3 regions of the Paenibacillus sp. Negev47 genome follow, and region 1 is predicted to be linked to each of the others. Evidence: predicted binding sites of a transcription regulator. Region 1 holds the regulator's gene; each other region holds the start of a gene.
What was found. The regulator NrdR, encoded in region 1, represses ribonucleotide reductase genes. The targets are predictions, from matches to a motif close to AACACNATATATNGTGTT.

Region 1 (3,260 bases):
CTAATTTCATGCGTAATCCCTTTCGCCTTCATATTCTCTCTCTTTCATTCTTTTCCAATGTACTGGAATCAGATCCGTTTTTCAATCCATGTAATCGCTTCTTCAATGACCTCATCACGACTTGGTTCGTTAAAGATCTCATGCATAAGATTGGCATAGATTTTGAGTGTTTTATCTGTTGAAGCGATATCCCCGTAAAAGTCACGAGAATCCTGTTCACTGACCAGCCCGTCATTGGCCCCATGCAGAACAAGTATGGGATCTGTAAACTGCTTGGCGTTCTCCTTCAGCCATGCTATGCCATTTCCAAAACTGTTAAATAAATCTACAGAGATCTGCTTTTCCACCAGCGGATCGTTCGCGTAAGCGGATACAACTGCTGGATCGCTACATACGCCGCTACCCAGCTCATTCGGGAAATACGTGCCTGCAGGAAGATCCATGGGCAGTTCTCCTGCAACTTTTGTATTGTAGCGAGTGAGCGCTCCGGATAGTACAATGCCTTTGACTTTGCCTGGGTATTTCGTTCCAAATGAAGAAGATGCAAAACCTCCCATACTATGCCCGATGACAAATAGAGGGGTATCCCCGCTCTCAAGCAACGCCGCTTCAACAATGACATTCACATCATCGATGATTTGGTGAAAATCCTTGTAAAACGTACGCTGCCCTTCGGATCTGGCATGACCACGATGGTCGAATCGATATACATTAAAACCGCGTTTATTTAGTTGTTCCGTCACATAATCGTAGCGACTTGCATGCTCACATAGACCATGAACAATGACCACGGCTGCCTTCGCATCACTAACTAAATTCTTACTTGAATATAGCCGAGTACCGTCAAAGCTTTCAATTGTTGTCTCGATTTTACTCATATTTATCCCACTCCTTCGTAATGTTCAAGAACATTCGAATAATATGCGTTAAAAATAATATTGTTTCTTACAGAAACAATATATCACCTATATGTTAGTTTTGTCCACGATAAAATAAAGCGTTTACACAGAATCAATCATAGGCTAGTAGTTACACAAAAATATAAAAAGAACACCATCACATAACGTGATGGCGTTCTTGAGTATGGAGCCTAGGGGGATCGAACCCCTGACCTCATCGCTGCCAGCGATGCGCTCTCCCAGCTGAGCTAAGGCCCCAGGATATGAAATGGATAACTTGTCCAGCACTGCTATGTTCCACAGGCGACTTCTATATCATATAAAATCCAGCTTTCGCTGTCAATCACTTTTTCATGATCCAAAGTGATTGGAGAAGAACAACCGATTTCACTGGCACAATACGGACTGGAACCCCAGACTGCTCTTCTCCCTTTACCCACTTCACTAATCCTCCAGATTGTCTTTGGACAACAGGGATTTCAGTTCTTTCATGAACATATTGATATCTTTGAACTGGCGATATACAGAAGCGAAGCGCACATACGCCACTTCATCAACTGGAAACAGCTGCTCCATCAATAGCTCACCAATCTGGCGACTCTCGACCTCAGCATCGGCTGTATTACGTAGAGACTTCTCTACCTCAGATACCATCATCTCCAGCGTCTCAACAGAGACCGGACGTTTCTCACAGGCACGAATAAGCCCGCGGAGAATCTTGTCCCTGCTGAACTCTTCCCGGCTGCCATCTTTCTTAATGACGATCAATGGTGTTTCCTCAATCATCTCAAACGTTGTAAATCTTCTGGCGCATTGCTCACATTCACGACGGCGACGAATCGATTTTGATTCATTGGCCGGCCTTGAATCAAGGACTTTGGTGCCCAGAAAAGCACAATAAGGACATTTCAAATCAGATCACTTCCCATGTTTTACTTTTTACCACATATTCCCTGTACTGATTTCGTAATGAAAAAAGCATTGCCGACACATAATACTTTTACCAACCCGCGAGGAGGTGAACAGCAATGGCACAAAGCAATGGTAACTCCAACAACCTGGTAGTAACTAGAGCTTCCGCAGCACTCGAGCAAATGAAATATGAAGTTGCTCAAGAACTCGGAATCAGCATCCCACAAGACGGATACCAAGGTAACATGACTTCTTACGAGAACGGTTCGATCGGTGGATACATCACGAAGCGTCTGGTAACAATTGCAGAACAGCAATTGGCAGGTCAATACCAATAATATCTGCATCGTAATACGCTACAGAGGAGCACTTGAGCGGCCGGTGAACAACCGGCCTGCTCTGTGCTTTTACTTATATTCTCAGAACGTATTATAGATCTTTACATACTGATTATAATAGTAAATGACCCTTTGTACATAGTGACGCGTCTCACCAAAAGGAATATCTTTCACCGTATCGAATGAGCCATCCCATACACCATCTCTAAGCCAACTGTTCACTTTGCCTGGACCCGCGTTATAGGCGGCGATCATCACCGCTTCGTTGCCATCGAATTGATCCGACAGATTCCGCAGATACCATGTGCCTAACTGAATATTTCGTTCAGGCTCGTGCTTCAATTCCTCCAGCGAAGTGTCGGGAATTTTGGCTTTTTCCAGTATCCAGTTGGCTGTGTCCGGCATCAGTTGCATGAGTCCAATGGCTCCTCGTTTGGATTCCTTGCTTGTCTTGAAATTGGTCTCCACCTTGATTATGGAAGCAATCAGAAACGGATCAACCTCATAGCTCTGGGATTGGGCACGAATCTCTTCCTTATAATGAATCGGATAGAACCATGCCATCCAGTTTGTATTCAGAAATAGCACCAATACAAAGGACACAAACATCAACAGCAGTACACGTTTCTTGCGCAATATTTTCATAGCAAGCCCTTACGCTGTAGATATGAGTCAATTTGCTGCTCCGTCTCTGACCATAAGCCGCTGTTATCAATGACAATGTCTGCAAGTTGCTTTTTACGCTCAATATCCATCTGTACATCCATTCGAGCCTCAGCCTGTTCTGCAGTCATTCCATCCCGACTCATCAAGCGATCTCGTTGCACAAGTCTTGGAACATATATAACCATGACTTCCTCGAAACCATCTTCCAGACCCGATTCGTACAACAGAGGAATATCAGATACCACAAGTTTATCCGGATATTGCACCGCGTATGCGGCAGCCCGTTCACGCATCTCTCTACGAATTGCCGGGTGTGTGATGGCCTCCAATGCCTTTCGTTCCTCTGGTTGTTGAAAAACAATGCTTCCAAGCTTTTTCCGATCCAGTGTTCCATCTTCGTTCAGTATGGCTTGTCCGAACCGCTTAACAGCGGCAGCCAACACGG
Region 2 (3,260 bases), 140 kb from region 1:
CGCAACCATGTTTTTCATGAATCCACTCTGTAAATAAGGTTCAGCTTCAAAAGCCGGGAAAGCCCCCTTCTCTGCTGCAATCTCTGCCGATGCCAGATAGGCCTCTTTTGCCATGAATCCATACAGTTTATCCAGAAATTCAAGGCATTCCGGGCTGCCATATCGAATACGCAGCTTGATCATCAGCTCTGCCAGTCCCATCGTGCCAAGTCCAACTCGGCGTTCACGTTGTTGATTCAGTCTGTTTTCCTCAAAATGGTAAGGTGTTGCATCGATGACATTGTCCAAAAACCTCGCCGAGATGCGAGTGGTTTCCGCCAGTTCGTCCCATGCCACATCATGATTCGTTTCATCGTAGAATTTGGACAGATTGATCGCTGACAGATTACATACACCCCAGCCAGGCAGGCCCTGTTCCCCGCAAGGATTAGTACAAATGATCGGATTAAAGTACCAGCTATTGGACATCTGGTTATAGTACTCCATGAATACAACACCGGGCTCTGCCGACTTCCATGCTGATTCAATAATGGTATGCCAGATTTCACGCGCCTTCAGCGTATGATAGTGTACCACCGAATGTCCTCCGGCTCTCCACTGCTGCATATCCCCGTTCCACTCGGTATCATAGTCCGGATCGTTCGTATCGGGGAAAACCAGATCCCAATCTCCGTCCTGCTTGACAGCCTCCATAAATGCGTTGCTCACACATACAGAGAGATTGGCATTCGTCACCTGCCCCATGGTTTGTTTTACGGTAATAAAATCAAGCACATCCGGATGCCAGTCATTCATCATCAGCATGAGTGCACCCCTGCGACTTCCGCCCTGTTCAATCAATCCGGTCGTATAACTGAACAAGCCACCCCAGGATACAGAACCGCTGGATGATCCATTAACACCTTTCACCACCGCCCGTCGAGGACGTAAAGAGGACAGATTAATACCTACGCCTCCCCCGCGTGCCATAATTTCGGTCATCTCGGTCAGGGTTCCCATGATGCCACCTCGACTATCCTGCGGAGACGGAATGACATAACAATTGAAGAGAGTCAGCTCATCGCTTGCACCCGCACCCGCAGCAATGCGGCCACCGGGCACTAATTTCCAGTCTTCCAACACGGAGCGGAACTTGGACTCCCACGTTGCCTGCTGGTCCGCTGTGGATTCGACAGAAGCCATCGCTTTGGCAAGACGGTCCCACATCTCTTCCGGTGTTTTTTCTATATTGAGTGTCAATTTCTCTACGTTCGTCTCGATGATCTCTCCACTTCGAGTCCTTACTTGTACAAGCTGACCCTGACGTTCTATAATTTCGCCCACTTCCTTGGTTGGGAACTTGGGATCATCCTTCGTTAATACCAATACAACATCCCCGACCTTGGCATGATTCGAGTCCGCGTCCTTCCAAGCGTATCGGTCCAGAAATATTTTTTCGCTAAGTCCTTCTAATTTGTAAGATCGTTGGCTCGTTTTCATCGTCACGTTCAACCTCCCCGGAATAACAGCTACATGGTTCACTATACGAATAAAATATGATTGAATACTACATATAGTGATATAATTCAAGTATAATACACCATATATTGATTTTCCATGCGACTTTTATCACAGACCTTTTTTTACAGACTCCCCTGCTAGGACAAGCTTCTTCACAGACCCTCATACGCACGCATACGACATCTGTGAATTTTTTGGGACAGAAAAAAACTGGGGATAACAGCGATTGGAAGGTTGTTCTGTCATCGTAGTGTCCATGTAAATAAACTGTAGTTCAACTTATACAGTTATGAACTGCCTCTCATTCGTCCATACTATTACCTACGAATAGAACGTCATCACGTATGGCAGGGGAGGAAGCACCATGAACCGGAAAAACCCGCACCGCACGAATCAACCTGTAGCCGAACTGCCCGTTCCGTTGGAATTCGATCGGAGCTGGATTAATCAATTGGAATCACGACTGGATAAAGGAGGTCCTTGGGGGGATTACCGACTCTTTCAACTTGGTATTCAGGCCGAAGAAACCAACCTGATTCCCAATTTTGACGAGATCCAATGTTTGAAGCATCTACAAGGCCTTACCCCACTCCCTCACCAGATGGACACTGCACGCAGAGTATTATTTGAAATGTCAGGCCGAGCCATTCTCGCCGACGAGGTGGGGCTTGGCAAAACCATTGAAGCCGGTCTCATTCTGAAAGAATATATGGTTCGAGGTCTCGTATCCAAGGTGCTTATTCTCGTGCCTGCCTCACTTGTGTTGCAATGGGTACGAGAGTTGAATTCAAAATTTGGCATCCCTGCTATTGCCCAGAAAAAAGCTTATTCCTGGCAGAATGAAGTGGTTGTTGCTTCCATGGATACAGCCAAACGTGACCCGCATAAAGATATGCTGCTGAATACCGATTACGACATGATCATTATTGACGAGGCGCATAAGCTCAAAAACAAGAAAACAACCAACTATCAATTCATGTTGAAATTGCGCAAAAAGTATTGTCTACTGCTTACAGCTACACCTGTGCAGAACGATATGAGTGAGCTGTTCAATCTGATCAACTTGCTGAAGCCCGGTCAACTGGGGCGGCAGGGTGATTTTGCAACCAACTTTGTCGTCGACAAACGTGTTCCGAAAAATCAGGAACAGCTCAAGAACGAACTATCCAAAGTCATGATCCGTAATCGACGCGGCGAAGGCCCCGTTCAATTTACCAAACGGAACGTCTCCAACGTGAATCTGCAACTATCGCCCGAAGAACAGGCGTTATACGATGGCGTGACTTCCTTTGTTAAGGACCAATACCAGGAAGCTGGCGGCAACCTGAGCAGCATGCTCTCCCTTGTCACATTGCAACGTGAAGTGTGCAGCAGTCGGGATGCTGTATTCGTAACACTCGTTAATCTGTCGAAGAAACTTCCACTGGACTCTCCCCTTCGGGACAAAATATGGGAACTCGTGGCCCATATTAAAGCGATCAAGGAGAATACCAAAGCCGAGAAAACGATGGAACTGGTTCGCAACATGAATGAAAAAGTAATTATCTTCACCGAGTACCGGGCAACGCAGGAGTATCTGCTGAACTATTTCCGCAACAACGGGCTTACGGCTGTCCCCTATCGGGGTGGCATGAATCGGGGCAAAAAAGACTGGATGATGGATCTCTTCCGCGGGCGTGTGCAGGCCATGATTGCAACCGAAGCGGGTGGCGAGGGCATTAATCTGCAATTTTGTCACCATATGATTAACTTCGATCTGC
Region 3 (3,260 bases), 1.7 Mb from region 1:
TTTCGATATATCGGTCAAACATGTTGTACACCGGCTGATTGACCACGATATGATCCAAAAGCAGGCGGTCTGCTGTACCCAAAGCAGCTTCCATCTGAGCCGCAGTCCACTGGCTGACGCCAACATACAATACTTTGCCCTGACGTACCAGGTCATCAAGCGCACGCAGTGTTTCTTCGATCGGTGTTTCTGTATGATAACGATGGCAATAATAGATATCCACATATTCAGCGCCTAAGCGCTTCAAGCTGGCTTCACATTGCTCCATGATATGTTTACGAGACAGACCCTGGTCATTCGGACCATCCCCCATTTTTCCAAATACTTTGGTTGCAAGTACATAGGAGTCACGGGAGTAGGCTTTGAGCGTCTGCCCAAGCAGTTCTTCTGCTGCACCCCGTTCGTATACATTGGCTGTGTCAAAAAAGTTAATGCCTTCATCGAATGCAGTTTCAATTGATTTCACCGCATTTTCACGTTCCACATACCCTCCGTACGTCAGCCAGCTTCCCAAGCTGATCTCGCTTACTTTCAGTCCGCTTCCACCCAATCTGCGATAATCCAATGTACATCCTCCTCTGTTGGTTATAAAGATGAAGTTCACATTCTATTGTAACGTAACCAGCTCGGATGAAAAGAGTTTTGGTTCAGAAAATGGAAAATTAAAAAGAGAATACCTTAATTTGTCTACTCGATTAAGGCAGCGTAATACTCAATGCATTCAACAGATCAGCTTGTCTGACCGGCTTCGTCAGAACAGCATCAAAGGCTTCCGCTTCATGCAGGTCAATGTGCATGCCATAGGGAACCAGAACAATGACGGGCAGATTTTCCACGCGCTGCTTCAGCTCATGTACAAAATCAACTACTCCGCCTTCCAGAAGTCCCATATCTACAACGGCCACATCCGGCTTGAAGCCTTCCTTGATCCACTCATGCGCTACACTCGAACCTGAAGTCATACGCACATCCATCTCCCATCTGCGCATCAGAGAAGAGACACCTTGCAGAATGTCAAATCCGAATAGCTGTCACAATCTATACTTATATGATTAACACCGTAGAAATATATGAGAATCATACTCCTGCTTATTGCCCATTTGCGGTCAAAAACAGGTCTTAACGGATGGTTTAACAAACGAAAAGTTATGGGAAAACGCCTTTTCAGACTGATCAGAGTCCATCTTGGCCGACTTCGGATATTATGCTTGCAGGATAACTAGAAATTATACGCTTCCGCTCAGACTTTAGGAACCTTTATCCACAGCAATTAAAGGAAAGTCCACTTTGTCCTGTAAGGTATGTGATCATTATCACACCAAAAAAACCACATATAGTTTATAAATGGATGAGAAGAATCTACATATAGTGTTATACGGAAATTGAATGATATCCAAATCATTTTAGGAGGAACCTTACATGAACATGCTTGAGTATGCCACTCCACCGGCATCCGATCTATTATCCGACCTGGGAAGACGAATTATTGGCGCAGAAGATGCCGATACGCTGAGGGAAAATGCCAATCTGAACGGAGACTCCTTCAGCGGCAAGATGAGCAGGCTCGGTTCGGAGACCGCCAAGTGGCATGCTCTGCGTCATGTGTTGCCGGAAGAGCTTGCTCAAGCTGTGGAGAACGGGGATCTGTACGTGCACGATCTGGATCAGTATGCACTCGGAACGACCAACTGCATCTTTATCCCGTTTGACCGTCTTCTGGCTGCAGGTTTCAATACAGGTAACGGATCGGTTCGCACACCTCAGACGATCATGTCTGCCATGGCCCTGGTTGCGATCATCTTCCAGTCCCAACAGAACAGTCAATATGGCGGTGTGTCAGCCAACAAGATTGACTGGGATCTGGCTCCCTATGTACAGCGATCGTTCCGCAAACATTACCGCAAAGGACAACGTCTCTTCGGTGAAAATGTCCTGATCGGGGATGAACAGCTTCATCTGGATAGTATCGAAGCGAAGAATCAGTGCCCGCAGGCGTATGCCTTCGCCTATGAAGAGACTGAACTGGAGACAGGACAAGCTGCTGAATCGCTGATTCATAACCTGAATACGATGAGCAGTCGTGCAGGTGGTCAGATTCCGTTCACTTCACTGAACTATGGATTATGTACATCAGCGGAAGGTCGGTTGGTTTCACGCTCGTTGCTGGAAGCAACCATCCGCGGTCTGGGTAACGGGGAGACACCCGTGTTCCCTCAACATATTTTCCAGTGCAAACAGGGCATCAATCAGGCTCAAGGCGAGCCGAACTATGACTTGTTCCGTCTCGCAGTCACCTGTTCATCCCGGCGGATGTATCCCAACTTTGTCAATGTGGATGCCTCCTTCAATCTCCCCTTCTATCATCCGGAAGATCCGGATACGATCATCGCCACCATGGGATGCCGTACACGTACACTGGCTGATCGATTTGGACGTAATCGCCAGAGTGGTAAGGGTAACCTGTCCTTCAACACTATTAATCTGGTTAAGCTCGGCATCCGGTTTGGTATCTGCCAAGGCAGCAGAGCCGTTGCGGATCGGGCAGGATTCTACACCGCACTGGAATCCGTAATGTATAATGCTGCTAACGGTCTGTTACATCGCTACCGAATCCAGACCGCGCAACCTGCCAAGGCATCCGATTTCATGATGCGGGAGGGTGTATGGGAAGGTGGAGAGCAACTCGCTTCCAATGAACCTGTTGCGGATCTGCTGAAACACGGTACGTTATCCCTTGGTTTTATCGGTCTCGCTGAATGTATGACAGCTCTCTACGGGCGTCATCATGGGCAGGACACGCATGTACATCGTGAAGCGCTGAACATTATTCGGACCATGCGAGAGTTCTGTGATCGGATGAGCGAGCAGCATAACCTGAACATCACCCTGTTTGCCACGCCTGCTGAAGGTTTGTCCGGCAAGTTCACAAAGATCGACAGAGAGCGTTATGGCCTCATTCCTGGAGTTAATGATCGGGAGTATTATACGAATTCATTCCATATCCCGGTCTATCACACTCTTCCAGCTTATCGGAAGATTGAACTGGAGGCCCCGTTCCATACGTTATGCAATGCGGGTGCAATCTCCTATGTGGAGCTTGACGGGAACGTTCGAGCCAACACCGCCGCTTTCCTGCGGATCGTGCAATATGCACTGGCACAGGATATCGGATATTTTTCCATTAATCACCCCATTGATCGCTGCCCTGCATGTGGTTATGAAGGGGTCATCGGGGATGTATGTCCAGGCTGCGAAGCCCA

Region 2: a site for NrdR is predicted at 1,543-1,560, ahead of AC4G47_RS20115 (adenosylcobalamin-dependent ribonucleoside-diphosphate reductase). Genes of this name have one in related genera too.
Region 3: a site for NrdR is predicted at 1,356-1,373, ahead of AC4G47_RS28400 (anaerobic ribonucleoside triphosphate reductase). Genes of this name have one in related genera too.

The regions. Positions count from the first base shown of each region.
Region 1 covers NZ_CM177754.1:4,644,212-4,647,471, forward strand. The annotation lists gene AC4G47_RS20790 (MarR family winged helix-turn-helix transcriptional regulator) at 1-10, opposite strand, end outside; gene AC4G47_RS20795 (alpha/beta hydrolase) at 69-878, opposite strand; tRNA gene AC4G47_RS20800 (tRNA-Ala) at 1,085-1,157, opposite strand; gene nrdR (transcriptional regulator NrdR) at 1,344-1,811, opposite strand; gene AC4G47_RS20810 (alpha/beta-type small acid-soluble spore protein) at 1,928-2,149, shown strand; gene AC4G47_RS20815 (lytic transglycosylase domain-containing protein) at 2,231-2,794, opposite strand; gene coaE (dephospho-CoA kinase) at 2,791-3,260, opposite strand, start outside.
Region 2 covers NZ_CM177754.1:4,508,141-4,511,400, forward strand. The annotation lists gene AC4G47_RS20115 (adenosylcobalamin-dependent ribonucleoside-diphosphate reductase) at 1-1,479, opposite strand, end outside; gene AC4G47_RS20120 (DEAD/DEAH box helicase) at 1,865-3,260, shown strand, end outside.
Region 3 covers NZ_CM177754.1:6,331,577-6,334,836, forward strand. The annotation lists gene AC4G47_RS28390 (aldo/keto reductase family protein) at 1-565, opposite strand, end outside; gene AC4G47_RS28395 (response regulator) at 696-1,013, opposite strand; gene AC4G47_RS28400 (anaerobic ribonucleoside triphosphate reductase) at 1,420-3,260, shown strand, end outside.